4 regions of the Ewingella allii genome follow, and region 1 is predicted to be linked to each of the others. Evidence: predicted binding sites of a transcription regulator. Region 1 holds the regulator's gene; each other region holds the start of a gene.
The links. Region 1 encodes LexA, which represses DNA repair genes until DNA is damaged. Its sites were predicted from a motif close to TNCTGTATGTACATACAGNA; they were not measured.

Region 1 (7,342 bases):
TTCTTATGACCCTGAACAATCCGGATCAACTTCTTTCACAGGCCGAAAAACTTTGCCAGAAGCGTAATGTGCGTTTAACGCCACAGCGTCTGGAAGTGTTGCGCCTGATGACGCAGCAACCCGGTGCCATTAGTGCTTACGATCTGCTGGATTTACTGAGAATTAGCGAGCCACAGGCCAAGCCACCCACCGTTTACCGCGCGCTGGATTTCCTGCTGGAACAAGGCTTTATTCACCGCGTTGAATCGGCCAACAGCTACGTGCTGTGCCATCATTTCGAAGAGCCGAGCCACACCTCTGCGCTGTTTATCTGCGATCGCTGCGGATTGGTCACAGAGAAGACCACGGACGGCATCGAAGAGAGATTGGCAAAATTGGCAGTAGAATCAGGGTTTGAATTGCGGCATTCCGTGGTGGAAGCGCATGGTTTGTGCGGGGATTGTAAAGTGGTAGAGCTTTGCGACAGCCATGAACATTGCGAGCATGACCACAGTATTGTGACTAAAAAGCGCTAATACCGATTTAGATAAATGAGTTTAGAAAATAGATTTAGATCAGTAAATAATAAAGGCGGTACGTCCTTGTACCCTGCATCCTGAAAGCTATCCGGGTAGGAGCAGCATTTTTTCAGGATGCATTATCACCGTTACGCACGGGGAAGTTACGATTTACCAGTGATACTTGTTATCCGTTTCCCACGCTTTCAGCTCTTTCTCAGCTTCTTCTTTCTTGTAACCGTAGCGCTCTTGGATCTTACCGACCAGCTGATCGCGCTTACCTTCTACAACAGTAAGATCATCGTCCGTCAGCTTGCCCCATTTCTCTTTCACTTTGCCTTTGAACTGCTTCCAGTTACCTTCGGTTTGGTCCTTATTCATAATCAATTCTCCTACTACCGTGGTTTAGGTTTCTGTGTTTTGTTCAACACACTAAGTGCTTATCACATAATTAAGAGTAGTAGAGAATTTGGCATTTGGGTCAAGCGACAGCGTTAAATCACAATATTAGGAATAATCCAAAGTGTTAAATAGCGATAAACACTAATAAATTTATCGGCGATTTATTTTACTCCGCCTTAATAAACCAGCGATCGCCTTGCCAATATCTGCGCCACACCCAGCCTAACGACAAACCTCTTAACGCGAGAAACACGGCCAACGCCAACCACAAAGCATGGTTGCCGAACCAAGGCAGAGTGAACAGCGTCAGGCCATAACCCAGAGCTGCCACGGCCATGCTATTGCGCATCTCGCGGCCCCGCGTTGCGCCGACGAACATGCCATCCAGCAGATAACACCAGACGCCGATGAGCGGCAGAACCACCTGCCAGCCCAGGTATTGATCAGCCAGCTGGCGGATGTCAGGTAAAGAGGTCAGCATGCTGACAATCTGCTGCCCGGTCAGGCCATAGAACAGCGCAAAGCCAAGCGCCACGGCCCCTGCCTGACGACACGCCGCGTGCCAAACGCGTAACAATTTCTCACGGTTGCGCTCGCCAAAGGCTTCCCCCGAGTGGGCTTCCACAGCATAGGCAAAGCCATCGAGGGCGAAGGCGGTGAAGGTCAGCAAATTCATCAACACGGCGTTCACCGCCACGATATGCCCGCCCAGTCGGGCACCAATTACCGTCAGGGAGGCAAAGCAGACTTGCAGCAGCAGCGAGCGCAGCATGATGTCACGATTGAGGCTGAGTAAGCGCCGCAGGTTGCCCCGCCACGCCTGCTGTAGCAGGGCTAAATCAATGCCTTTTTGCGCCATCATCCGCCATACCAGCCACAACCCTAGCGCCAATGTGACGTACTCCGAGCAAGCCGTAGCAATGGCCGCACCGCGCACGTTCAAGCCCAGCCCCATCACCAGCCAGATATCCAGAACAATATTCAGCACGTTGCCGACAATCAGCAGCAGAACCGGGCCACGCACATACTGGATGCCCAGCAGCCAGCCGAGGATCACCAAATTTGCCAGAGAAGCCGGGGCGCTCAACCAGCGTATTTCAATAAACAGCCGCGCCTGCTCCAGCACGGCCTGACTGCCGCCGACCACCTGAAAGGCCAGATCCATCAGCGGCGTGCGCAGCAACATGATTAAAATGCCCGCCAGCAGCGCTAACAGGAAAGGTTGAACAAAAGCACGGGCCAGCAGCAGGTTATCTTTGGCACCCAACGCCTGAGCAGTCAGGCCGGTGGTGCTCATGCGCAAGAACAGCAGCATCATGAAGAGGAAGGTCGTCACCATCGCGCCGACCGCTACGCCGCCGAGATAATCCGCGCTGTCGAGATGGCCGATAACAGCGGTATCCACCAAACCTAATAGTGGGACGGTAATGTTGGAGAAAATCATTGGCAAAGCCAGTTTCCATAAGGCTTTGTCCTCGCGGCTGAGGAAGGTGCGGCTTAATACTTGTCGAAAGGGATGCTGAGGCATAGAGGTCCCATGCTGAGGATATTGAACAAGAGGTCAACCTGGCGTAATTCGGCGTGTCGGCATCAACGCTTTTTATAAAAACAGCGATCTGCTTAAACAACAACGCCCCAATCAAGGGGCGCAGTGTCACGGCGTGAGATCACCGTAAGGCGACAGCTAGCTTTGTGGCAAATGTCTATAGCAAAAGCCCGGCAGTACGTTCAGGAAGGGCGAGTACCGAGCCTTGCCAGCAGAAAGGATTAGATCCAGTCGCCGTTACGGATAACGCCAACAGCCAAGCCTTCAATGCTGAAACTCTGCTCGCGCAGGTCAACCACGATCGGCTCGAAGTCGCTGTTCTCTGGCAGCAGTTGCACGACGCTACCCTGCTTTTTCAAGCGTTTAACCGTCACTTCATCATCAATGCGCGCAACGACAACTTGCCCATTACGTACATCCTGCGTTTTGTGAACCGCCAACAGATCGCCGTCGAGAATACCGATATCCCGCATAGACATCCCGCTAACGCGCAGCAAGAAGTCGGCGCTAGGCTTGAACATGGCAGGATCGACCTGATAGTGGCCTTCGATATGTTGCTGAGCTAAAAGAGGCTCACCGGCGGCGACGCGGCCAATCAGTGGTAAACCTTCCTCTTCTTCCATTAGCAAGCGAATGCCGCGCGACGCGCCAGAGACGATTTCAATCACGCCTTTGCGCTGCAGGGCTTTGAGGTGTTCTTCCGCGGCATTTGGCGAGCGGAACCCCAGACGAGTGGCAATTTCTGCACGAGTCGGCGGCATACCCGTGGTGGATATATGTTCGCGAATGAGGTCGTAAACCTCTTGTTGTCTGGCTGTTAAAGCTTTCATTCCGCCCCCTGATTGTTTATACAGTATTGCTGTGAGTATATACAGGTAACTAGGGAATGAAAACCTAAGAGTGCATAAAAACCAGTGCTAAAGTGAAATCTGGAATCTGTATTCCGCTTTAGAACCAGCGCGGCCAAAAGACGCTGACCCAGGTGAAAATCGCCAGTATGATGCTCAAAAGTACCGCGGCCGATCCAAAATCTTTGGCGCGCCCGGACAGGACATGGAATTCAGGGCCGATGCGGTCAATCGCGCTTTCGACGGCGCTATTTAATAATTCGACAATCACCACCAGTACCAAGACGCCCACTAATAAAATACGCTCGACGCTAGTCACATCGAGGAAAAATGACAGTATGATGAAGGGCAGAACGGCTATCACTTCCTGACGGAAGGCCGCCTCGTTTTTCCAGGCAGCACTCAATCCCTTGAGGGAATAGCCGGCGGCCTTAACGATACGAATTAGGCCCGTTGATTCATTTTTCATGTGTTATGCGTCTTAACAGAGTTTTGGCGGACAGAGTATTGGCAGCATTTTATACTCAAAACCATTCAGGGTGACAAATATCGCCGTTAACGCAACAAACAGAACTCGATTCTGGTTTCTGGTATCCTTGCGGCGATTTGCTAACAAGAGGCTTCACATTTTTTATGTCAGGTTGGCGTAGACTTTATTATACCTTATTGAATTTACCACTAAAATTGCTGGTAAAGAGCAAGGTTATCCCTACAGATCCGGTTACCGAGTTGCGCTTAGATCCGACGCGCCCGATCTTGTATGTTTTACCTTACCATTCGAAAGCGGATTTACTGACGTTACGCACCCAGTGCCTGGCGCAGAATCTGCCTGATCCCCTTATTCCTTTGGAAATCGACGGCGTTCAACTGCCGAGCCACGTTTTTATCGCTGAAGGCCCTCGCGTTTTCACTTATTACACGCCGAAAATTGAGTCGATAAAACTGTTCCACGACTATCTCGATTTGCATCGCAATAATCCCGATCTCGACATCCAAATGTTGCCAGTATCGGTGATGTTTGGCCGTGCGCCGGGGCGTGAAGGACAGCAGACTCCGCACCTGCGCGTGTTGAACGGCATACAGAAGTTCTTCGCCGTGCTGTGGCTGGGCCGCGATAGCTTTGTGCGTTTCTCCAATACCGTTTCTCTGCGCTACATGGCCACTGAACACGGCACGGACAAAACCATCGCACAGAAGCTGGCTCGCGTGGCGCGTATGCACTTCTCACGTCAGCGTCTGGCCGCCGTCGGCCCGCGTCTGCCCGTGCGTCAGGAGTTGTTCAACAAGCTATTAGCCTCGAAAGCCATCGAAAAAGCGGTGGAAGACGAAGCGCGTAGCAAGAAGATTTCTCACGAGAAAGCCCAGCAGAACGCCATTGAGCTGATGGAAGAGATTGCGGCGAACTTCTCATATGAAGCCGTGCGCCTGTCTGACCGCGTGCTGAGCTGGACGTGGAACCGCCTCTATAAAGGCATCAACGTGCATAACGCCGAGCGCGTTCGCCAGTTGGCACTCGATGGTCAGGAGATTGTGTATGTTCCCTGCCACCGCAGCCACATGGACTACCTGCTGCTCTCTTACGTGCTTTACCATCAAGGTCTGGTGCCGCCGCACATCGCTGCCGGGATCAACCTGAATTTCTGGCCCGCTGGCCCGATTTTCCGCCGTTTGGGTGCCTTCTTTATTCGCCGTACCTTCAAAGGTAACAAGCTCTACTCCACGGTATTCCGCGAATATCTCGGCGAGCTGTTTACCCGTGGCTATTCGGTTGAATACTTTGTCGAAGGTGGCCGTTCGCGCACCGGGCGCCTGCTTGAGCCTAAGACTGGTACGCTGGCGATGACCATTCAGGCCATGCTGCGCGGCGGATCTCGCCCTATCACGCTGGTACCGATTTACATCGGTTATGAGCACGTGATGGAAGTGGGGACTTACGCCAAAGAGCTGCGCGGCGCGACCAAAGAGAAAGAAAGCTTTATGCAGATGATCAACGGGTTACGTAAACTGCGTAACCTGGGTCAGGGCTACGTTAACTTCGGCGAGCCGCTGCATCTCACCACTTACCTGAACCAGAATGTCCCAACCTGGCGTGATGCTATCGACCCAATCGAAGCGCAGCGCCCAAGCTGGCTGACCCCGACGGTGCAGGATCTGGCTGACAAAATCATGGTACGGATCAACAATTCCGCGGCAGCTAACGCGATGAACTTGTGCTGTACCGCGCTGCTGGCGTCGCGTCAACGTTCACTCACCCGTGAGCAGTTAACCGAGCAACTCGATTGCTACCTGCAATTGCTGCGCAACGTGCCTTATGCTGAAGATTCTACCGTGCCAGATTTGACGGCTGCCCAGCTGCTCGATCACGCCTTGAACATGAACAAGTTCGAAGTCGAGAAAGACAACATTGGCGACATCATTGTACTGCCGCGCGAGCAGGCCGTGCTGATGACTTACTACCGCAACAACATTCACCACATGCTGGTGTTGCCGTCGCTGATTGCCAGCATTGTCATGCATCACCGTTCGGTGAGCAGCCAAGAACTTCTGCGTCAGGTTGAATTGATTTTCCCAATGATGAAAGCCGAACTGTTCATGCACTACAGCAAAGAACAGTTGCCAGCACTGCTGGAAGTGCTCAGCGCCGAACTGGCCCGTCAGGGCTTGATTAAGCTCGATGGCGAAACGCTATCGCTGAACCCGGCGCGCATTCGCCCGCTGCAACTGCTTGCCGCCGGTGTGCGTGAAACGCTGCAACGCTACGCCATCACCCTCTCTCTGTTGACCAATAACCCGAGCATCAGCCGTGGAGCCTTGGAAAAAGAGAGTCGGATTATGGCTCAGCGCCTGTCGGTTCTGCACGGTATCAATGCGCCGGAGTTCTTCGATAAAGCCGTCTTTACCACGCTGGTTGGCACTCTGCGTGCCGAGGGCTTCATCAACGACATCGGCGATGCTATCCCGGAACACACGCGTGAGATTTACACCATTCTGAGTGATTTAATGACACCGGAAATCAAGCTGACTATCGAAAGCGCGGGCATGCCGTCCGAGCTTCCGCAGCCTTCCGAGCCACCGGCGGAGCCGAAGGTCGACGTGCGCGACACCGACCACTAAGCCTCGCTAAGTGCAGTAAATCACAAACAAAACGCCCGGTTCTCTTAACAAGAACCGGGCGTTTTTTATGGCACTTTCCGAAGCGCGAAGGCTTAGAAGCTAAACTGGGATAAGCTCATCAGAATGCCGAGGAACAGCACCAAACCGACATAGTTGTTTTGGCGGAAAGCCAAGAAGCAGGCGTCGCGGTCGCGTTTTGCGGTCAGTTTGTGCTGATGGGCAAACAACGCCGCAGCAAGCAGCAAAGACCAATAGAATGGCGCGCCCAGCTGGGTTAAATGCCCGACTACCGCCAGCAGTGCCAGCATGACGAGCTGCAAAATGCCGTTGATCAGGTTGTCGAAACGGCCAAAAAGTATCGCCGTGGACTTCACGCCAATCTTCAAATCATCGTCTCTATCGACCATCGCGTATTGGGTGTCGTAAGCCACCGTCCAACAAATATTGGCGGCGAACAGCAGCCAGCAGCTCAGCGGAACGGCTTCACTCACTGCGGCATAGGCCATCGGGATGGACCAGCCGAACGCTGCGCCCAATACCACCTGCGGCAAATTGCTGACGCGCTTAACAAAGGGGTAGATCCACGCCAGCGCCAGCCCGGCCAAGGACAGCAAAATCGTCATGCGATTAAGGGTAAGCACCAGCAGAAAGGACGCCAGCACCAGCCCAACAAACAGCATCTTGGCCTGTTTGCCGCTAATGACGCCACTTGGCAGCGGGCGGTTAGCCGTGCGTTTCACGTGGCCGTCGAACTTACGGTCGGCGTAGTCATTTACAACGCAACCCGCAGCGCGCATGAAGAACACGCCCAGCACGAAGACCAGCAAGATCTTCATCGACGGCATGCCGCCGCCGGCCAGCCATAACGCCCACAGCGTTGGCCAGAGCAGCAGCAGCGAGCCAATAGGTTTATCAATGCGCATCAGGCGGCAATA
Region 2 (7,342 bases), on a different contig from region 1:
CGAATTACTGCGCAAAGCGCTGGAAGAAGCCCTGCAAAAAATGATTTAAGGTTTTTTGTTCACCAGCGGATGGTTGTTCCACGGGCTGTCCGCTGCCGGTTTGGCGGTGCTGACTTTCGGCTTTTGCGGCTTCTCGGCAGACAGTGGCGTGCGGCGTTTGCTGCGCGTCATGTCAGGACGCAAATGCCCTTCCACGAAATCCAAATACAGCGTTTCCACTTCCTTTCTCGCCCACGGCGTCCGACGCAAAAACTTCAAACTGGACTTGATGCTCGGGTCACTTTTGAAGCAGTTGATGTTCACCTGCGCCGCCAGCGCCGGCCAGCCAAAACTGTCCACCAGCTTAGTCAGCAATGCTTCCAGCGTCACGCCGTGCAGAGGATCTTTCGCCGCAGCGGGTTTCGGTGAAGGTGTGTCAGTCATGGTTCGCTCGCAAGTCGATTTTACAGGGCGCGCAGTCTAGCATCTTTTCACCGCGCGCGACCATGTTGGATGGGCGGGAAGGATTAGGACAAGGCGATAAATTGATCTCGCAGAGACTGCAACTCATCACGGGTTCTCGCCGCGTCTTCAAACTCCAGATTCTGCGCGTGGGAGTACATTTTACTTTCCAATTCGCGAATACGCTGCTCCAGCGCTTTTGGCGTAAGCAGCTTGGCGGTTTCGAAGGCTTCGGCATCGCGCTTGTCTTTGTTCTTCTTGGTCTTAGGCTGGCCCAGTTGAAGAATGTCAGAGATTTTCTTATTCAGGCCCATCGGCGTGATGCCGTGCTCGGTGTTGTAAGCCTCTTGCTTGGCGCGACGGCGCTCGGTTTCGTCGATAGCCCTACGCATCGAGTTAGTGATTTTGTCGCCGTAAAGAATGGCTTTGCCGTTGAGGTTACGGGCCGCACGGCCGATGGTCTGGATCAGTGAACGCTCGGAGCGCAGGAAGCCCTCTTTGTCGGCGTCCAGAATCGCCACCAGCGACACTTCAGGCATGTCCAAACCTTCTCGCAGTAAGTTGATGCCCACCAGCACGTCAAACTCGCCTAAGCGCAAATCACGAATGATTTCGACGCGCTCGACGGTGTCGATGTCAGAGTGGAGATAACGCACGCGCTCGCCGTGCTCTTCCAGATACTCCGTCAAGTCCTCGGCCATGCGCTTGGTCAGCGTGGTCACCAGCACGCGCTCGTTAATCTCTACGCGTTTGCGGATTTCCGACAGCAGGTCATCGACCTGGGTCGCCACCGGGCGCACTTCAATCAATGGATCAAGCAGGCCCGTTGGGCGCACTACTTGCTCCACTACGTCGCCGCCAGATTTTTCCATTTCATAGGTGCCTGGCGTGGCGGACACATAGATGCTTTGCGGCGCGGCGGCTTCAAACTCTTCGAAACGCATTGGACGGTTATCCAGCGCGGAAGGCAGGCGGAAACCATACTCCACCAGCGTCTCTTTGCGCGAACGGTCGCCTTTGTACATGCCGCCGATTTGCGGGATGGTGACGTGGGATTCGTCGACAATCAGCAGGCCATCGGCGGGTAAATAGTCGAACAGCGTCGGTGGCGGCTCGCCCGGCCCGCGCCCTGACAGGTAGCGCGAGTAGTTTTCGATCCCCGAGCAGTAGCCCAGCTCATTCATCATCTCCAGATCAAACTGGGTGCGCTGGCTGATGCGCTGCTCTTCCAGCAGTTTGTTGTTGTCGAGCAGGTTTTTGCGACGATCCGCCAGCTCGACTTTGATCTCTTCCATCGCCTGCACGATTCGCTCGCGTGGCGTCACGTAGTGGGTTTTCGGGTAGATGGTGAAGCGCGGAACCTCTTGCTGAATCTGCCCGGTCAGCGGGTCAAACAGCGACAGGCGCTCCACTTCTTGGTCAAACAGTTCGATGCGCAACGCCATGTCGTCGGACTCTGCGGGGAACACGTCGATCACCTCGCCGCGCACGCGGAAGGTACTGCGCTGGAAGGCCTGATCGTTGCGGGCATATTGCAGTTCGGCCAGTCGGCGCAGGATCGCACGCTGGTCGATGATCATCCCTTTGGTCAGGTGCAGCATCATCTTCAGGTAGAGATCTGGGTCACCCAGACCATAGATTGCCGAAACCGAAGCCACCACCACCACGTCGCGGCGCTCAAGCAGGGCTTTGGTGGCGGAAAGACGCATCTGCTCGATGTGTTCGTTCACCGAGGCGTCTTTTTCGATAAAGGTATCAGAGCTGGGCACATAGGCTTCAGGCTGATAGTAGTCGTAGTAAGAGACAAAATATTCGACGGCGTTTTCCGGGAAAAACTCTTTCATCTCGCCATACAACTGGGCAGCCAGCGTCTTGTTAGGCGCCAGCACCATGGTTGGGCGATTCAGGTCGGCAATCACGTTGGCGACGGTAAAGGTTTTCCCCGAGCCGGTCACCCCCAGCAGCGTTTGGTGCGCCAGACCATTCTCCAGCCCTTCTTCCAAAGCGCGTATGGCCTCAGGCTGATCGCCTGACGGTTTAAAGTCGGAATGCAGTTTGAATACTTTGCTCATGAACGGGCTACCTGACAGAAGAGAAGAATCGCATAACACGGGCTGCGGAGACTCAGTATGGAAGACTCCATGAATTTTGCCAGCTATATAGTACTGGATATAAAACCAGCTTCCAATGGCGATGTGATGTTGATTTGTTCGTAGGCCATAGCGTGGTTTCTAAGATGCGAAGAAAGCTGCACTTTTTTAGGTTATTCCATTAACCCACTTTTCCCCATGAGAGAACATTTATCCCCAATTATTTTTACGAATTAACTTTTTGACCACAGACTGACGAAAATTGACACAAGCGCCAGATCACAATTTGACAACGCTTGATTTATCATAACTCATTGAAAAATATAATTATGATTAAAAAGGTGGGATTAACGACAAACCGAGCGCAGGCCGCGTCCAGACTCGCTTGTAGCAACTTTTCTTACTCTCATGCACATGGTTATCCACAGGAATGGTGGATAACTCACAGCACGCCCCACCCAGCGCGACCTGTCAAAAAAGGCAGTTTCACCCGCGATGGGTTTCGGGCTAAGGTTTTTAGTTATTTTTTGCCTTTTTTACTTCTTTATATATGCCGATTTTGCCTAGATATGCTGTGCCATAGATATTGCAAAATGAAAAAATTTGTATATTGGCAGTCGGATTTGTCTTATCCACACACCAGTGTTGCACCACAAACTCTCTGTTCAGCACTGGTAAAGTGCACTATTTCGCCACTTCCCCGTCACACTGATTGCCCAATTTAATGATTTTGCCTCTTTGGCACTCTTTCAAACCATTAACAGTCTGGTTACAACCTCTTTAGGAGTTATCCCGCCAAACTTGGCCTAAGAGTTGCAATATTATTCATACCGGTCGTTTACAGCGCATCGCGCTAAAAACGTAGCTTTTACGAAAACGCTATTTTTAGGTCGCTCTCGCTAGCTTAAGCCGTAAGAAACCGCCGTTTCAGCCTTTTATCACTGGCTAATGGCTATTTATTGCCAATTGATGCTGTTAGCAAACTCGCTAACCTGCCGCATAAAATTCTGTGAAATTACGGAAATTGCGAAACATAAATGTCAGAAATATGACAGTGACGGTCAGTTAAACAGTGACTCCGCCAAGCTAAAGCCATGAGGCCAGCCAGCGGCAGGAGTTTAGGGAGGTCTGATGTTGAGTATAAAGTCGGTAAATCAGTATTACGGCCAGAAGCATATTCTGTGGGATATCAATCTGGAGCTGTATCGCGGCCAGTGCACTTTCCTGATTGGCCGCAACGGCGTCGGCAAAACCACGCTGATTAACTGCATCATGGGGCACCTGCCGGTAAAGAGCGGCAGCATCTCCTGGCAGTCGGCGAATGCTGAGCCACAGAACCTGCTGGATTTGCCCGTAGAGGGCCGCGCAATGGTCGGCATTGGCTATGTGCCTGAAGGTCGGCAGATTTTTTCACAAATGAGTGTGGATGAAAACCTGCAAATTGCCATGATGGCCGGGCGCAACAAGAATCGCCGCATCCCCGAGCAGGTCTACGAACTTTTCCCTGCATTAAAGGAGATGGGGTCACACAAGGCCGGAGAGCTGGATGAAAGCGAGCAGCAGCAGCTGGCGATCAGCCGCGCGCTGGTGCTGGAGCCGGAGTTATTGATCCTTGATGAGCCGACCGAGCACACCAGCCCGGCGATGGCGGCCAACATGGGCAATATCATTCACCGCCTCAACCGCGATTTAGGCCTGACGCTGCTGCTGGTCGGTCACCGACTGCCCTTTATTCGCAGCGTCGCGGACCGCTTCTGCCTGCTCGATAGCGGCCGCAACGTGGCACAGGGCACGCTGGCCCAGCTTAACGACGATTTAGTGAAAGACTATCTCAGCGTGTGAGAGGCGAAAGGTCGAGATACTGCCCCAAATTGGCGTCGCTGGTGTTATTCAGGAACGGTATCTCGCCCAGCATGGGCGCAGGCAGCATACGCGCGAGCGTGGCAAGATAGGCCTGATGATGCTTCCCCGTTTCCTGTACGTCATTGGCAATCCATCCCACCAATTTCAGGCCGCTTTGCGCCACCGCCTGCGCGGTGAGCAGCGCATGGTTGATGCAGCCCAGACGCATTCCCACCACCAGAACCACCGGCAGCTGTTCGCGCACCACCCAGTCGGCAAACGTGTGCTGCTCGCTGAGCGGCGTAAACCAGCCCCCCGCCCCTTCAACCACCGTCCAGTCAGCTTTCGGCTGTAGATGGCGTAACCCCGCCGACAGAGTTTCCAGCGCGATAGGTCGCTGTTCCAGTTGGCTGACGATGTGTGGCGAAGTCGGCTCAAGGAAGGTGCACGGATTCACTTCGTCATAACTCAGGGCCAGCGAGCTATTGGCCTGCAAGGCCAGCGCGTCGCTATTTCGCGCACCCTCGGCGGTCATTTCGCTGCCTGACGCCACCGGCTTATAGCCCGCCGTAGAAAATCCAGCCTGCGCCGCAGCTTGCAAAAAAGCCGTGGTCGCCACGGTTTTACCGACTTCAGTGTCCGTGCCGGTAATGAAGAATGTTTTTTTCATTTTTGAATAGCCAATGTCTTTATCGAACAAAATCTAAATCCAAAGTCATTGGCGCTGTATCAAGGCTGCAAGCGGGTTCAGCCCGATGAGCTGAGATAGGTCAGTGATTCGGGTGAGCACGCGCAGCCAACGCAGAGACAGCGTCAAGGACGACGGATTTTAGCGTGGAATTAATTCTTCGACCTGAAGCACCCCATACACCAACTTATAGGTCAGCGGCAGCATGCCGTCTTGACGGGCGTAGTGCTTTTCCAGCAGGGCGAGGCGTTCACGACCGCCTAAGCCGCCAAGGCGACCGTTTTTGATGTGAGTCGCGCCGATGCCTTTCAGCGAACGCATCAGGCTCATGACGTCGGGAAACAGCAGGGTTTGCTGGCTGAACTGCACATCGTGGCGATAAGGCGCACAGGCTTCGGCGATTTTGTCCGGGGTGAGGAACTGATTGACGTGGCGACGCCCGTCGACCTTCATCCATGCCGCAGCCAGCTCGCCGAGCGAGCCTTCGGCCAGCGTGGAAAACACCACCAGCCCGCCAATGCGCGTCACGCGGTGCATCTCTTCCAGCGCGCGCGGCAGCGCGTTGCACCACTGTACCGCCAGATTGCTGTAGCAGATGTCCACTGACTGATCCGCCAGCGGCAGGCGTTCAATGTCGCCAGGAATATAGCTTTCGGCGGAATTCAGCGCGCTGGCCACGTCCAGCATGCCTTGCGACAAATCCAGCGCCGTCACCTGTTTGCCCATATCGCGCCAGCGGCGGCTGAAATAGCCGGTGCCGCAGCCCGCGTCGAGTACGCGATTACCGGCGTTTTGATGCTGCTCTGCCACCATGCTGAGCAGGTATTCGCCCACGTCACGCTGTAACTGTGCGGCGTTTTCGTAATGACCGGCAGCGCGGCTAAAGGCGTCGGCTACCGCTTGTTTGTTCACTAATTCAGTGACTGCACCCATGAAGGGACTCCAGCAAAAAATCGATATCTTCCGGCTGATGAGCAGCCGTGAGGGTAATGCGCAGTCTTGCGCTGCCCGGCGGTACGGTCGGCGGGCGAATGGCGCTCACCCACAGGCCGCTGTCGCGCAGACGCTGAGCTAAGTCGAGCGTCGGCTGGTTTTCACCGACAATTAGCGGCTGAATGGCGGTCGCTGACGAAGTAAGCTGATAAGGCAACTCCGCCGCGCCAGCGCGAAAACGGGCAATATTGGCCGCCAGTTTATCACGCAGCGCATCCCCTTGCTGAATACAGCGCAGGCTGGCCTGAAGGGCGCAGACCTGCGCGGCGGGCATGGCGGTGCTATAAATCAGATGACGAGCGAACTGCAACAGATAGTCCGCCGTGTCGTCGTCACACAGCACGGCGGCGCCGCTACAGCCAAACGCCTTGCCGAAGGTGACCACCAGCAGTTTGGGGCGCACCCCTTGCTGCCAGCAACTACCCCGCCCCTGCTCGCCAATTACCCCGACACCGTGGGCATCGTCCACCAGCAGCCACGCGCGATTATCGCGGGCCAGTTGTTGAATGTCGACCAGCGGCGCGGCATCGCCGTCCATGCTGAACACTCCTTCGGTCACCACCAGGGTTTCGCCGTCGCAAGGGGATTGCAACAGGCGATGCAGGGAATCCGGCTGATTATGGGCGAAGCGCCGCAGCTGGGCCGGAGACTGAGACGCCGCCTCGAGCAGCGAAGCATGGCTGAGTTTGTCTGCCAGCGCTCGGTCGTTTTTCTGCAATAAGGCCATCAAAATGGCCTGATTGGCCGCAAAACCGGAGATAAACAGCAGCGCACGCGGGTAGCCTTGCCACTGCGCCAGCTGCTGTTCGAACCCGGCGTGGGCATCACTATAGCCGGTGACGTGCCCCGAGCCGCCGCTGCCGACGCCAAACCGCGACGCGCCCTGCCGCCAAGCGGCAACAATCTCCTCGTGCTGGCTCAGCCCAAGATAGTCATTACCGGAGAAATTCAGCCAACTCCGCTCACCCTGTGTCAGCCAGCGGGCGCTGCCCCCGCCGTTCGGCTGGCGCACGCGAAACGCCGCCGCCTCGCGCCGCGCCCGCAGAGCATCCTGAATTCGGCTTTCCCAACTCATGGTTTAGACGGCTGCGTTGTAGAACTGGTCGGTATCGGCGTGAACCAACTGCTCGGCCAGCGCCTCTTGCTGCTGGTTGTCGCCCATTTCGGTTTCGAAAACCTGTGGGTTGAGGCCCAGCTTGCCAAACAGGATCAGGTCTTTGTCTTCCGCCGGGTTTGGCGTAGTCAGCAGCTTGCAGCCGTAGAAAATCGAGTTAGCACCGGCCATAAA
Region 3 (7,342 bases), on a different contig from region 1:
GTGGCGGCACTGCGCGATCCCCGGCTGGCACGCGCTATATTGGCGCTGCATCGGCAACCGGGCCGAGACTGGACCGTGGCCGAACTGGCGGCGGAATCCCATACTTCGCGCTCGGTGTTCGCCGGACGCTTTAGCGACACTATCGGCGTGCCGCCGCTGCGCTATGTGGCAGAATTGAGAATGCGGCTGGCTAATCAGCTACTGACTCAAGAAAGGTTGTCGATAGAAACCGTGGCTCAGCGTCTGGGCTATACCTCGCAGGCGGCGTTCAGCCGGGCGTTCAAACGCATCACAGGACAATCCCCCGGTGCCAGTCGGCAGCTTTTCAGCGAGTGACGCCAGAGGGTTTGCCCCTACCCTCTGCTGCCTCGCAGGGTTTTGTACTCTGTGCCGTGAAAATCGCGTATTTCCCAGTATCGCCATCTTCTTTACCTTTCAATCATTAAGGGACTTGTTGGTATAGGGAAAGCAACTAGCGTGCTAATGTTTATTTCATTGATTTTAGGAGCCTTATTTTAAATACGTCAAAATGACACAGGATAAACAGTATCTCTTTGACTATTCAGTGCTTTTTAGCACTGAAGTCGGAACTGTCATTCCGACATCATGCCTTAGCAATAGGTACATCTTTCAGCCGCGTGGTCCACGCAGGTGACAGCATATCGCGCTTCATCTGCCAGCTTCTCTCAACGCCCTGCCCGGCAAACCACAGCGTGCCTTTATGCTTTTGATTAATGTCATCACACGCTGCCATTAGCGCGTCGCTATTAACGCGCGGCGCGCGTTCATCGAATAAATACAACTGAGTCACGCCCTGACTGAAGAAGTCCCCCAGCATGACGCCCGCTTTTTGATAGCGATGCCCTTCGCGCCAGACCTGATCCAGACAGAGTATGGCGGCAGAGATGATGTCGCGGGTATCCTGCGTCGGCGTCATCAGCTGGGTGCTAATCATATTGCCATAGTAAATCTCCCCTTCGGAGAAAGGGCTGGTCTTGATAAACACCGAGATTTGTCGGCAAAACTGATGTTCGCCGCGAAGCTTTTCGGCGGCGCGGGTAGCGTAAAAGCAGATGGCTTCGCGCATATCCTGATAATCACTGATCCGCGTGCCGAAAGAGCGCGAACAGACAATCTCTTGCTTGGCGGGCGCAAGCTCGTCAAACCCCAGGCAGGGTTCACCGCGCAATTCGCGCACCGTGCGCTCCATCACCACGCTGAAGTTTTTCCTGATGTACGCAAGGTCGCATTCGGCCAGTTGCAGCGCCGTCTCGATCCCGGCATTACACAGCGTTTTCGAGAGCCGCCGCCCAATTCCCCACACCTCTCCCACCGGAATATGGAACATCAGATTGCGCTGGCGAATGGGGTCAGAAAGATCAATCACCCCCACGGCTTTGGTCCACTTTTTGGCGGCGTAATTTGCCAGCTTCGCCAGCGTCTTGGTGGGCGCAATCCCCACTCCGACCGTCAACCGCGTGTGGCGTTTTATCGTGTCCCTGATTTCCCGGCCAAAGCTTTCAAAATTTATATCGGCAGGCAATGGACTGAGATCGAGAAAGGCTTCGTCGATGCTATACACCTCAATCCGTGGGCATAAACCCCGCAGCGTCTCCATCACCCTATTGCTCATATCTGCGTAGAGTTCGTAATTACTGCTGAAAACCACCACGCCGTGCTGCTGGAAAAAGGCTTTTTGCTTGAAGTAAGGCGCACCCATCGGAATTTTCAGCTTTTTGGCTTCCGCCGACAGCGCAATCACGCAGCCATCGTTATTAGAAAGCACCACCACTGGCTTGCCCTGTAAATCAGGCCGCCAGGCGATTTCGCAACTCGAATAAAACGAGTTCACATCAGCGAGGGCGTACATTGCGATGCATCGTGCTGATAACGGTGGTGACTACGCCGACGATTTCCACATCTTGGCGATCGTCGAGGGGGATGGGTGCATAGGCCGGGTTTTCCGCCCGCAAATGGGGACGTGGCGTGAGCATTAGCCTTTTGACCGTAAACTCTCCGTCGAGGCTGGCGACAACAATGTCGTTATGCGCAGGCTTCAGGCTGAAATCCACCAGCAACATCGAACCATCAATGATCGCCGCGTCGCGCATGGAGTCTCCTGACACGCGCAGCACGTAGGTCGAAGAGGGATGGGCTATAAGATGTGCCACCAGATCGATCCCTTTTTCAACATAATCCTGAGCCGGGCTGGGGAAGCCAGCCGAAACCTTGTTTAAATACAAAGGGAACTCTGTCTCTTGCTGCCGTTCTGCGAGTTTATAAAGCATCTCTCTTACCCTGCACTAATAACTGTATTTATATACAGTATATTCGAGAAAAGTCTTAGATCAATGCCCATCGTGGGAATAGAACGGTGCGGACAGCTATCACCTTGATCCGGCTAAAAAGATAAATTTCGTGATAAACGGGTCAACAAGAGGTAAGCGAGTCAGGCGCAATCGCCCCGCCGCGCCGAAAATAACCCTGTAGCAGCAAAGTCAGCTGCTCGAGCAGATGCTGGTCAAACTCGGGGGAAGAAAGCCCCTCCAGCAAAGCGCGCACCGGGCCTGCCAGCGCACCTAGGGCAATGGCTGCAGTGACATCTGGGTCTTTAAACTGGGCGTCCGTCGCGCTCACCAGCATGGTTGAAACCGCCGCCGACATCCGCCGATGCACAATAGCCACCACGCGCGCGCCGTCGCGCTCCGCCGCCACGCGATACAGCGCCTTTGACTCCTCGGTGTCATGCAGTTTTGCCGCTAAAAATGCCTTCACCAGCCTTGCCGCCATGACATCCACCGGCTGGCCCTGACAGGCGGCGCACACCTCTTCAACCGCCGTCGCCACCCTCTCCAAATGATGAGCCAGCACCGTCGCCAAAAGCGCATCGCGGTTGGGGTAATACTGGTAAACGCTGCCCACCGACATGCCAGCGCGCTCGGCAACCCGGGTGGTGTTGCAGCGCGCTAAACCCTCTTGAGTTAAAACCTGAATGGTTGCCGTGTGTAAAGCCGCAACGGTGGCAGCCGATCTGGCCTGAACTGGCGATTTACGGGGCCTGAGCGTCTTAGGAGGTGTGTTCATAAATGCGAATTCTAAACCTGAAGGATGATTCATATACTTGTACTTCCCCTACTCAGCGAAAGCAAGAAGACAACTATGACGAGCATCGATAACAGCCGCACATTTAACCTTGGCACGCGCAGTGTAAAACGTCTGGGCTACGGCACCATGCAGCTCGCCGGTCCGGGCGTGTTCGGCCCGCCAAAAGATAAACAGGCGGCGCTGGCCGTGCTGCGCGAGGCCGTGGCATCTGGCGTGAATCACATTGATACCAGTGACTTTTATGGCCCGCACATCACCAATCAGCTGGTGCGCGAGGCGCTGCATCCTTATTCCGATGACCTGACGATTGTCACTAAAGTGGGCGCGAAGCGTGGCAGCGACGGCTCATGGCTGAAGGCCTATTCGGCGCAGGAGTTGACCTCGGCGGTGCATGATAATTTACGCAATCTGCAACTGGACGTGCTCGACGTGGTTAACCTGCGCATTATGTTTAATGCTCACCAACCCACGGAAGGTTTGATAGAAGAACAGTTGAACGCGCTGGCCGAGCTACAGCATCAGGGGCTGATACGCCACATTGGGGTGAGTAATGTCACCGCGAAACAGGTCGCCGAAGCGCGCAGCATCGCGCCGATTGTCTGCGTGCAGAATATGTACAATTTGGCGCATCGTAAGGACGACGCGCTGATTGACGAACTGGCAGAGCAAGGCATCGCTTATGTGCCGTTCTTCCCGCTCGGCGGCTTCAACCCCTTGCAGTCAGCGGGTTTGCAGCAGGTGGCGGATGAGCTGAATGCCTCAACCATCCAAGTGGCGCTGGCGTGGCTGTTGCGCCGTTCGCCAAACATTTTGCTGATCCCCGGCACCTCGTCGGTGAGCCATTTGCAGCACAACCTCGCCGCCGCCGGGCTGGTTATTCCACAGGCCGCGATGGATAAACTGAACCAGCTGGCGGGCTAACGGGCCTTAGTCAGTAAGTCAGTGATATAAGGCAGGATCTCTTTTTTGCGGCTCATTGCCCCCGGCAGCGAGCAAGCGCCCTGCGGCATAATAGCGTTGTGAGAGAAGTAGAGCGTCGAGTTGCGCAGGGAAATGTCGGTCAGGATCAGCACCACGATGTCCAATCCCCTGGCCTGCCGCTCGCGCTCTATCTCTTCGAGCAGCTGCGGCAAGAGCGGCGTCACGGCGGCGAAGGCGCTCACTTCAATTTGCGCCAACAGCAGTGACACACCGTTAATGGTGTAATTTTTGGCGTCTTTTTGCAGTAATTCCGCAGCCGTTTTGCCGCTGATATCGGTTTTCGCCGCCAGCAAGCCATCGAGGAAATCCTTATAATTCAACCCGTTAATTGCCAGCAGGGCTTTTACCGCCTGCTGATCCTGCGCCGTGGTGGTTGGCGACGTCAGCCCCACGGTATCACTCAGAATCGCCCCCAACAGCAGCGTCGCCTGGCTCGGGCTCACGGCCATTTCACACTCTCGAGTCATAATCTGCCAGATGATGGTGCCACAGCAGCCCACCGCGCGAACCCAGATATCCGGCGGGTTCTTGGTCATTACCGTGCCAAGGCGATGGTGATCAATAATGCCAAGAATGTTGCTGGCGGGCAGCGACACTGGCCCCTGCTCGAACTCGGTAAAGTCCACCAGCCACACGGGTTTGTCTGTTAAATCCTCCACTAACAGCGACGGCGCGGCCCTGTTGGCCTGCTTCAGGATATAAAGGGTTTCTGGCGTTAGCTCGCCAAGGCGAAAAGCCTGCGCGGGTTTCCCCAAGGCGTTGAGCCAGTCGGCCGTCACCAGGGCGCTGCAAATCGTATCGCTGTCGGGGTTGAGATGACCAAAAACCGAAATCATAAATCGTCCTTTGAGTGTGCGGAGGCAATGGCGAAAGAGTAGCAGACCCTGAGCTGGCGCAGGCAATAATCCCCCACGGGTAGAGGCTCGCCGCCCTAATCATTCATCCGCTCAATGTAACCCTTTGCAATATAGACAATTTTCTTGGAAAGCATGCCGCAGAATAGAATTTAGCCGCTTGGTTAAGGCTTCTGACTTAACTATAGTTGCCCCGCTGCGGCAAAATCCGCAGTCGGGTTTCGCAGCCAGGTTAACTTATGAGGATCACTTAGTGGTATAACACTGAGTTTTAATGCTTTTGTTCGCCTATTGTTCTCGCAACACGCCATGTTGCGACCATATCTATGGTGGCTCAGGCAGGGCAACCTTCGGGTTGGCCGGTATCCTTGTTTGCCGGTACTGCGAACCCTGTCTGGGCTACCACCAAAACTTTCGCAGCTTAGGTGGCAGCTAAATTTTAGGACTCGGCGTTTTTAATCTCAGCTAACAGCTGCGCTTTCGCCACCGAGATAAAATCATCCGCCACCGAGTAGCCGCTGTTAGCGCGGGCTAGGATCAACGCGCCGACCATGGTCGACACCGCCGCCAGCGCCTTCGCGTGGTTGCTCTCCCCGGCGGCAAAAATCTCTACCAGCTTCTCAGTGCCCTGATGAAACGCCTCGCGCACCGGCTTATCTTCATCTTCCCGCGCCACATCGCTCGCCAGCGAAGCCAGCGGGCAGCCGTCGCCCATGTTCTTGATATTGGACGATGAGAGATAGTGCTCCACCAGCGCTTTCTGTTTTTCGGCTAGCGTCTCGCCGGACGCCGCTTCTTCTTGCCAGTTGTGTACCGCCGTGTCGAAAGCGTTGGCGCAGGCAATGGCGATCAGCTCATCTTTGGATTTGAAATGGCCGTAAAAGCCGCCGTGGGTCAGCCCGGCAGCGGACATCACGTCGGCGACGCTGACTTTCAGCCCCTGCTCGCGAAACAGCCTTGAGGAGACTTCCTCGATCAGCGCGCGGTTGCGCTCGGTTTCGGCTTTAGATACCCGTGGCATAGGACAGACTCCTGCTAAACTTGGCAATAGATGATATGCATCATATTACAATTTGCGCCATTGCTCTACGGCTGGTGGCGGATTAAATTTCCCTTGTCAAAAATAAATTATAGTCGTAATTTATTCTTCAAGCAGTAGAGCACTCAACCCTTCCCCTATAAAACTGGAGACTGACCATGCCGATCGTACGCGTTGATATCATCAAAAACGCCGATAGCAGCTATATCGGGAAAATTGGCAAGATAATCTATCAGGCGATGCGCACCGCCATTAATGTGCCGGACAAGGACAACTTCCAAATCTTGAACGAGCACGCGCGGGATCACTTCGTCTATGACCCGGAATATCTGGGCATTCAGCGCACGGACCAGACGGTGATCATTCAAATCACCCTCAATGAAGGCCGAACTGTCGACCAGAAAAAGGCGCTCTACAAGACCATTGCCGACCAGCTTGCGCAGCAGTTAAGCATCCCGAAAGGCGACGTGTTTATCAGTCTGGTTGAAGTGAAGAAAGAGAACTGGTCGTTCGGCAACGGCATCGCACAGTACGTCGAGTAACAGAGGAAGAAATAGTGAAAACGCCATGACGACAGATGTGTCATGGCGTATGAAAGGCTTAACGCGAGAAGCGTTTCGCGCCAAATACGCAGGCCAGAACCCCGGCCATGACGGCGATCATTGAGGGTTGAATGGTCTCTTGCAGCAGCCACCCTGCCAGCGCCAGCCCGAAGAAAGGCTGGAGCAGCTGGAGCTGGCCGACGGCGGCGATCCCGCCCATCGACAGGCCGCGATACCAGAAGATAAAGCCAATCAGCATGCTGAAAATCGACACATAGCCGAGGGAAGCCCACGCCTGCGGGCTGGCGACCGGCCAGCTTGCGGGTGCGGCGTACCACGCCAGCGCCAAAGCTACCGGCAGAGAAATCACTAGCGCCCAGCAGATCACTTGCCAGCCGCCCAGCTTGCGCGTCAGGACCGCGCCTTCGGCATAGCCCAGCCCACACAGCACCACGGCGGCCAGCATAAACAGGTCACCCAGCCACGAACTGCCCGAGCCTTGGCTGAGGGCGAAAGCCGCCACCAGCAGGCTTCCCAACACTGAAAAAGCCCAAAATGCCGGGCGCGGACGCTCGCCGCCGCGCAACACGCCAAAGCAGGCGGTCGCCAGAGGCAGCAGGCCGATATACACCAGCGAGTGCGCCGAGGTGGTGTGCTGCAAAGCCAGCGCGGTGAGCAGCGGGAAGCCAATCACTACGCCGAGTGCCACCAGCATCAATGGAATAATGTCTTGCTTCTGCGGGCGCTTTTGCGCCGTCAATAGCAGCATGGCGGCGCCCAGCACTCCGGCAATCAGGGCGCGAATCGCAGTTAAAAATAGC
Region 4 (7,342 bases), on a different contig from region 1:
GGTCACGGACGAATGCGCCGTGAACACGAACCGGAATCGACGAGTTTGGAGCCATGTAGAGCATGTCACCCATGCCCAGCAGGGACTCGGCGCCGCCTTGGTCCAAAATGGTACGGGAGTCAATTTTACTCGACACGGTAAAGGCGATACGGGTCGGAATGTTGGCCTTAATCAAGCCGGTAATAACGTCTACCGATGGGCGCTGAGTCGCCAGAACCAAGTGAATACCGGCCGCACGGGCTTTCTGAGCCAGACGCGCAATCAGTTCTTCAACTTTTTTACCTACCGTCATCATCAGGTCAGCAAACTCATCGACCAACACAACGATAAATGGCTCTTTTTCCAGATAAGGCGGCTCAGCGGCCATGCCATCACCCGGTTTCCAGAATGGGTCGGGGATCGGACGGCCCATGGCTTCGGCTTGCTCAACTCGCTCGTTATAACCCGCCAGATTACGCACACCCAATGCCGACATCAGCTTATAACGGCGTTCCATTTCGCCGACACACCAACGCAGCGCATTGGCGGCGTCTTTCATGTCAGTTACCACCTCGGTTAACAGGTGTGGAATGCCCTCATAGACCGAAAGCTCGAGCATTTTCGGGTCAATCATGATGAAGCGAACTTCTTCCGGCGTGGCCTTGTAGAGCATGCTGAGGATCATGGCGTTGACGCCGACCGACTTACCGGAACCGGTCGTACCGGCCACCAGCAAGTGTGGCATTTTCGCTAAGTCAGCCACGACTGGCTCACCAGAGATATCCTTGCCCAGCACGATGGTCAGCGGCGACGGACTGTCTTTGAATTTGTCACAGTCCAGCACTTCGCGCAGGTAAACGGTCTGGCGCTTCTTGTTTGGCAGCTCCAACCCGACATAAGGTTTTCCAGGGATAACCTCAACCACGCGCACGGCAACCGCCGACAGCGAACGCGCCAAGTCACGCGAGAGATTCGAAATACGTGCGGCTTTCACGCCCGGCGCCAGATCCAGTTCGAAACGGGTGATCACCGGCCCTGGTAGCTTATCGACAACATCGGCTTTGATGCGGTAATCGTTCAGACGCGCTTCAATCAGGTTGCCCATCTGTTCCAGTGCAAACTCATCCACCGGCTCAGATTCGGCTGGCGGGGAGGTCAACAAATCGAGCGACGGCAGCGGCGTGGTCGGTTTTACCAACGGCTGCTCGTGACGCATCAGGAATGGATGGATCAGGCTATCCATATTCGGCTGAGCAGGTTGAGATTGCTCCGGCGCCTCATATTGTTCGATTGGCTCGTGCTTCGGCGCTGTCTGTCGATAGCTTTGGCCAAAGGTCGGCACTTCTGGCTCATCTTCTTCTTTGTGCGGTGACAGCGTAAACAGAGGTTCGGTTGGCGTGTCATCCACCAAATCCGCCATCGGCGAGAAGGTGAAAGCATCATGCGTGCTGATGTTCATCGCGGCAGCCGCGAGTGCATCGGCCGCCGCAGAAGAGACTGGGTTCTGCTGTGGCGCGCTGTGCTGAGAGTAAGCAGGCTGAGTGTCCTGCTGCTCATCCTGCTGATAACGGTTCTGCTCACGGGCAGCGAAAGCCTGACGAAGCTCGGCTTCTTGTAAGGCCGCCTCTTCATCTTCTTCTGAAGCAACGTGTTCATCGCCATAGCGCTGACTCTGCTGCTCAGCAAACTGCTGGCGCAATGCCGCTTCTTGTAATGCGGCTTGATCATCGCCCTGCTCGCTATCCGCTTCATCTATAACGGGCTGTTGCTGGGCAGCAAGCTGCTCCTGCTGCTCGGCAATGCGTTGTGAAGGTAACTTGATGCCATAAGAAGCCAGCTCACGACGCGTTGGAATACGCACCGGATTTGGCCTTGGCAGCTCAGGACCCACGCCTTTTTTGACCTGCGAATTGCCGTCACTGACCGCGCTGAAGGCAGGCATAAAGGTATTGCTAGCAGAGCTGGCTGACTGCCCGGCCTGTGCCAAACCTGTCGCCAATGCCGCAGTGGCCGCCAGACTGTTGACTTCGCTGCTGTCGCGCTGGGCGGTGCTGAAGTCAAAAGGTGAACGTTCCGGCTCGGAAGGCACGCTCGCCTGCCAGTTACCCATGCGCGGCTCATCGGCATCATAAGATGGCGACTTGGTTGGCTGCTGCGGAGCAGGCGTTTCTTGCGGAATTTCAAAGCTATAGAGCGGTGGCGCGGGAGCAATAGTTGGCTCCTGAGCTACCGGCGCAGCAGGCATCTCAACCACAGGTGCAGCAGGCTGAGTCGCCTCTGGCGCTGGAGCTGGTGCTTGAACTGGCGCAGCCTCTGGCTGAGTTTTGGCCTCGGCATTGTCATGCAGCGATGGCGCTGAGAACAGCACGTCATCGGCATCATCAACGGCGGCGCTAGCAGGTGCAACGTTGGCGCTGGCGGTGACAGCCGCGGCAGCTTTCGCTGCGGCAGAAGGCACGTAGTCAGAGTCGAGTAACGGATCATCATGGCTATCATGAGCACCATTTTCATGGTGATCATCTTCGTAGTCATAATCATCGTCACGGCGCGAACGATTGGTCATGAATGTCGTTACGCCCAACACCGCGCCGCCGATTTTCTCGGCAATTGTCAGCCAAGACCAGCCGGTAAAGAGTGTCAGCCCGGCCGCCCATATACAGAGCAGAACCATGGTTGCGCCGACATTGTTAAACCAAGGGGTCATCGCCGTGGTCAGCAAACTGCCAATCACGCCGCCTGAGGCAAAGTAATAAAGGTCATCAATATTGAAGGCTGCCAGTCCACAAGACGTAAGGATCAACGCCAGCGTACCAATAAGTCGCAGCGACAAAGAGAAATAGTCGATGTAATCCTGATTATCACGCTGACGAAACGCCGCCCAACACAGGCAAAGCATGATAGGGGGAATAGCGTAAGCCAATACGCCAAAAATGAAGAACAAGGTGTCGGCCATCCACGCGCCTACACCACCGCCCCAGTTATGAATAGGTCCATGCCATGCGGTCTGCGACCAGCTTGGATCTGAGGGGTTAAAACTCACCAACGCCGCCATAAGGTAAACGGCGAAAACGGCTACCACTACCAGAACAGCTTCCAACACGCGGCGGCTACTGCTCAGTTTTTTCAGGGTAACGTCTTTATCTTCTGTATATTCCTGGCTCAAGAAAGGCTCTCCAGGTTCCTGTGGGCTGAAAAAGCAACAGCGCCGAGAACGGGCCTCGGCGCCGGGGCTGTATAGATACACAGGAGTGTAGCTAAATTTATAAGGTTTTGCACCTGAACCTTTACCGGGTCTTAATAACCAGACGGTTGGTTTGTTTTACTTCTTCCATCACCACGTAGGTGCGGGTGTCATTAACGCCCGGCAGTCGAAGTAATGTCTCACCTAGCAACTTACGATAGGCTGACATGTCAGGCACGCGGGTTTTCAACAGGTAGTCGAAATCCCCAGAAACCAAATGACACTCCTGAATATCTTCAAGTTTTTGTACTGCTGCATTGAATTGCTCAAACACGTCCGGTGCGCCACGGTTGAGTGTTATCTCAACAAACACCAGCAGCGATGCATCCAGATAGTGTGGATTGAGCAACGCGGTATATCCGTTAATGAAGCCTTGACGTTCTAAACGACGAACGCGCTCCAGACACGGTGTTGGAGATAATCCCACTCGTTTGGAAAGCTCGACGTTGGAGATCCGGCCATCCTTTTGCAGTTCGTTGAGGATGTTACGGTCAATACGGTCGAGATCTTTTCCCGGACGCTTTTTGTTGTCTACCATTATTATTGTCTCTCTGCTGTCCTTCCCTGCACCTGCCATACCCTAGCCAACTTCAATGTGTCAGGGTTTGTCCCAAGCGAAGACCCGATAGTTTTAGGTTTGAGTATGCCGTTTGATTGCGTGAGTCCCCTGTCGAAAGAAAACGCATTCAATGACGTTATACCGAGAAGAAATATCGCTGTGAAATGAATAGCTTGCGCAACGCTCGCTGTTTTCACTAAATCCTGCACAAGAAAAAACCAGCGAAACAACACCTTGAACAAGTCAGGTAGCAGCTGATCGTAGAATTTCAAGTCACAGGCAGGCGATTAATTTCTTCGTCCCTAGATGTTTTCGCAAATGCACAGCGGATTGTCAAAGTAAAAGAAGCAAAATCAGAAGAACGTGCCAGATTGAAATCTCACGGCCTCGTTTTTACCTATCTTTCAACGACCAATAATAACAAAACAATTAACCTGCTTTTTCGTGCTAAAGCCTACATAAAGTCGGGATTTGCCGCGAAAAGGCCAGCGTTTGATGGAAAAATAACAAGCTCACAACATATTCATTGCCGGTTATTTGTCCAATCTTCAATTGGTTACCTCAAATGAGAGCTAACCGGGGTGTAGTTGTACGTGGGTTTGAAATTAAAAACTATCAGACAAATCGTTAACAACATCTGAGTTTGCTTTTTTTACTGCGCGGTTTTCCCTACAATCGGTTCATTGCTAGTCGCCATCACGGAGATGAATTGCTCATGAGTACGGTTAAACACAGTAAGCTATTGATTTTAGGTTCAGGTCCAGCAGGTTACACGGCAGCGGTTTATGCCGCGCGCGCCAACCTGAATCCGGTATTGATCACCGGTATGGAAAAAGGCGGTCAATTGACCACCACCACAGAAGTGGAAAACTGGCCGGGCGACCCAGAGGGGCTGACAGGTCCGGGACTGATGGAGCGCATGCACGAACATGCTGCGAAATTTAATACCGAGATCATCTTCGACCACATTAACAAAGTTGATTTGCAGAACCGCCCGTTCCGCCTGTTCGGTGACAGCGAAGAGTACACCTGTGACGCGTTAATCATCGCCACCGGGGCGTCTGCGCGTTATATCGGCCTGCCTTCTGAAGAAGCGTTCAAAGGCAAAGGCGTTTCTGCCTGTGCGACCTGTGACGGTTTCTTCTATCGCAACCAGAAAGTCGCGGTAGTCGGTGGTGGTAACACCGCGGTTGAGGAAGCACTTTATCTGGCGAACATTGCCGAAGAAGTGCATTTGATTCACCGTCGCGACAGCTTCCGCGCTGAAAAAATTCTTATCGACCGTCTAAACGAGAAAGCCACCAAGGGCAACGTGGTGCTGCACACCAACAAGACCTTGGACGAAGTTCTGGGCGACCAGATGGGCGTAACCGGCGCTAACCTGCGCGATGCGCGCACCGACGAGCTGAGCAAGCTCGACGTCGCGGGCGTGTTCATCGCCATCGGCCACAGCCCTAACACTGCCATTTTCGACGGTCAGCTCGAGCTGGAAAATGGCTACATCAAGGTGCAATCCGGCATCCAGGGTAATGCCACTCAGACCAGCATTCCTGGCGTGTTTGCCGCTGGCGACGTGATGGACCATATCTATCGTCAGGCGATCACCTCTGCGGGCACCGGCTGTATGGCCGCGCTGGATGCAGAACGCTATTTGGACGGCTTGGCAAAACCTGCTGTCTAATCGCTGAATGCCAGACAAGTATTAACTCCTCATGAGGCGGCCAATTGGCCGCCTCATTGTTTTGTTTTTTATGGAAATAACCGTTTTTATAGAAATAGATTTTTCAGCGTAAGTCCGAACATGTAACATGAGCGAGCTTTCGACTCAGCTCGGAATGCAACGGGTAATAGCACCGCCGTGGCGGCGCTTTTTTGGATCATGCGACCTGCGAGCGGGCTTCTTCAGCGTCATCCTGACTCTCCGTTCAATCGCATGTCACTCTATACGGAAATACCCCTGTGATTTCTGTATTGCTGCGCAGACTGATTGCCTGATGAATAAAACACGACAACAAGAACTCACCCGCTGGTTAAAGCAACAAAGCTCACGCGCCAAAGGCTGGATACGCCTGTCGATGATGCTGGGTTTACTCTCTGGTTTATTAATTCTTGCCCAAGCCTGGTTAATGGCGGGCCTGCTCCACAGCTTAATTATTCAAAACACGCCGCGCGACCAGCTGGTGCAGAGCTTCCTGCTCTTGGCGCTGACCTTCATTCTTCGCGCCGTAGTGACCTGGCTGCGTGAACAGGTGGGCTTTATTTGCGGCAAGATTATTCGTCGCGAAATGCGCAAGCTCGTGCTGGACAGGCTGGAGAAGCTTGGCCCGGCGTGGATCCAAGGCAAGCCAGCCGGAAGCTGGGCCACCATCATTCTCGAGCAAATCGAAGAGATGCAGGATTACTACTCCCGCTATCTGCCGCAGATTGCGCTGGCGGGGATTATTCCCCTGCTGATTCTGATGAGTATTTTCCCAATCAACTGGGCCGCGGGCATGATTCTGCTGGTCACCGCGCCATTAATCCCTATTTTTATGGCCTTGGTCGGCATGGGCGCGGCCGATGCCAATCGCCGCAACTTCACCGCCCTCGCGCGCCTGAGCGGCAATTTCTTAGACAGCCTGCGCGGCTTGGATACGCTGCGCCTGTTCCACCGCGCTCAGGCCGAAACCGCGCAGATCCAACGCTCTACCGAAAGTTTCCGCGCCCGCACTATGGACGTGCTGCGACTGGCGTTCTTGTCTTCCGCCGTGCTCGAGTTCTTCGCCTCAATCTCCATTGCCTTGGTCGCGGTCTACTTTGGCTTCTCCTATCTTGGTGAACTGAATTTCGGCAGCTACGGCACGCCTGTCACGCTGTTTGCCGGTTTTCTGGTGCTGATACTAGCTCCCGAGTTTTTCCAGCCGCTGCGCGATTTAGGCACCTTCTATCACGCTAAAGCACAGGCGGTGGGCGCGGCAGAGAGCCTGTTGACCTTCCTGAGTGCTGAAGCGGAAAGTCAGGGAGAAGGCACCCAGCCTTGGGCGACGGCAGCCGAGAGCGCCATTTCACTGGAAGCCGTCGACCTGATTATCCGCTCGCCGGACGGCAAAACGCTGGCTGGCCCACTTAATTTCACCCTGCCCGCGGGTAAACGCGTGGCGCTGGTTGGCCTGAGCGGCGCAGGTAAAAGCTCGCTGCTCAACGCCCTGCTCGGCTTCCTGCCTTATCAAGGCTCGCTGAAAGCCAATGGCATAGAGTTGCAGCAGATAGCCCGCGCGGACTGGCGCCAGCAGCTCAGCTGGGTGGGACAAAACCCGCACCTTCCGGAGCAGAGCCTGCGGGCTAATATCTTGCTGGGCTGGCCGGATGCCAGCGAAGCGCAGCTGCAATCGGCTATCGAGCGCGCCTATGTCAGCGAGTTTCTCCCTCTGCTGCCTGAAGGCTTGGACACCGAGCTTGGCGACAGCGCGGCGCGCCTTTCCGTCGGGCAGGCTCAGCGCGTGGCCGTGGCTCGGGCCCTGCTCTCGCCTTGCCACCTGCTGCTGTTAGATGAACCGACAGCCAGCCTTGACGCCCACAGCGAA

Region 2: a site for LexA is predicted at 2,605-2,624, ahead of uvrB (excinuclease ABC subunit UvrB). Genes of this name have one in related genera too.
Region 3: a site for LexA is predicted at 2,309-2,328, ahead of umuD (translesion error-prone DNA polymerase V autoproteolytic subunit). Genes of this name have one in related genera too.
Region 4: a site for LexA is predicted at 3,208-3,227, ahead of SBO83_RS14540 (DNA translocase FtsK 4TM domain-containing protein). Genes of this name have one in related genera too.

What each region holds. Positions count from the first base shown of each region.
Region 1 is NZ_JAWUDN010000003.1:25,869-33,210, reverse strand. Features, by position in the region: gene zur (zinc uptake transcriptional repressor Zur) at 6-515, shown strand; gene SBO83_RS08920 (CsbD family protein) at 669-878, opposite strand; gene dinF (MATE family efflux transporter DinF) at 1,066-2,427, opposite strand; gene lexA (transcriptional repressor LexA) at 2,667-3,275, opposite strand; gene SBO83_RS08905 (diacylglycerol kinase) at 3,394-3,762, opposite strand; gene plsB (glycerol-3-phosphate 1-O-acyltransferase PlsB) at 3,927-6,407, shown strand; gene ubiA (4-hydroxybenzoate octaprenyltransferase) at 6,500-7,342, opposite strand, start outside.
Region 2 is NZ_JAWUDN010000001.1:352,360-359,701, reverse strand. Features, by position in the region: gene yvcK (uridine diphosphate-N-acetylglucosamine-binding protein YvcK) at 1-49, shown strand, start outside; gene SBO83_RS01715 (VF530 family protein) at 46-423, opposite strand; gene uvrB (excinuclease ABC subunit UvrB) at 507-2,513, opposite strand; gene SBO83_RS01705 (ABC transporter ATP-binding protein) at 3,663-4,373, shown strand; gene bioD (dethiobiotin synthase) at 4,363-5,043, opposite strand; gene bioC (malonyl-ACP O-methyltransferase BioC) at 5,203-5,994, opposite strand; gene bioF (8-amino-7-oxononanoate synthase) at 5,978-7,129, opposite strand; gene bioB (biotin synthase BioB) at 7,133-7,342, opposite strand, start outside.
Region 3 is NZ_JAWUDN010000010.1:89,087-96,428, forward strand. Features, by position in the region: gene SBO83_RS18700 (AraC family transcriptional regulator) at 1-336, shown strand, start outside; gene umuC (translesion error-prone DNA polymerase V subunit UmuC) at 605-1,870, opposite strand; gene umuD (translesion error-prone DNA polymerase V autoproteolytic subunit) at 1,854-2,288, opposite strand; gene SBO83_RS18715 (TetR family transcriptional regulator) at 2,431-3,084, opposite strand; gene SBO83_RS18720 (aldo/keto reductase family oxidoreductase) at 3,160-4,026, shown strand; gene SBO83_RS18725 (DHH family phosphoesterase) at 4,023-4,922, opposite strand; partial or broken gene SBO83_RS18730 (ash family protein) at 5,255-5,347, shown strand; gene SBO83_RS18735 (TetR/AcrR family transcriptional regulator) at 5,380-5,961, opposite strand; gene SBO83_RS18740 (tautomerase family protein) at 6,138-6,521, shown strand; gene SBO83_RS18745 (EamA family transporter) at 6,580-7,342, opposite strand, start outside.
Region 4 is NZ_JAWUDN010000006.1:120,947-128,288, reverse strand. Features, by position in the region: gene SBO83_RS14540 (DNA translocase FtsK 4TM domain-containing protein) at 1-3,142, opposite strand, end outside; gene lrp (leucine-responsive transcriptional regulator Lrp) at 3,264-3,758, opposite strand; gene trxB (thioredoxin-disulfide reductase) at 4,495-5,460, shown strand; gene cydD (heme ABC transporter permease/ATP-binding protein CydD) at 5,774-7,342, shown strand, end outside.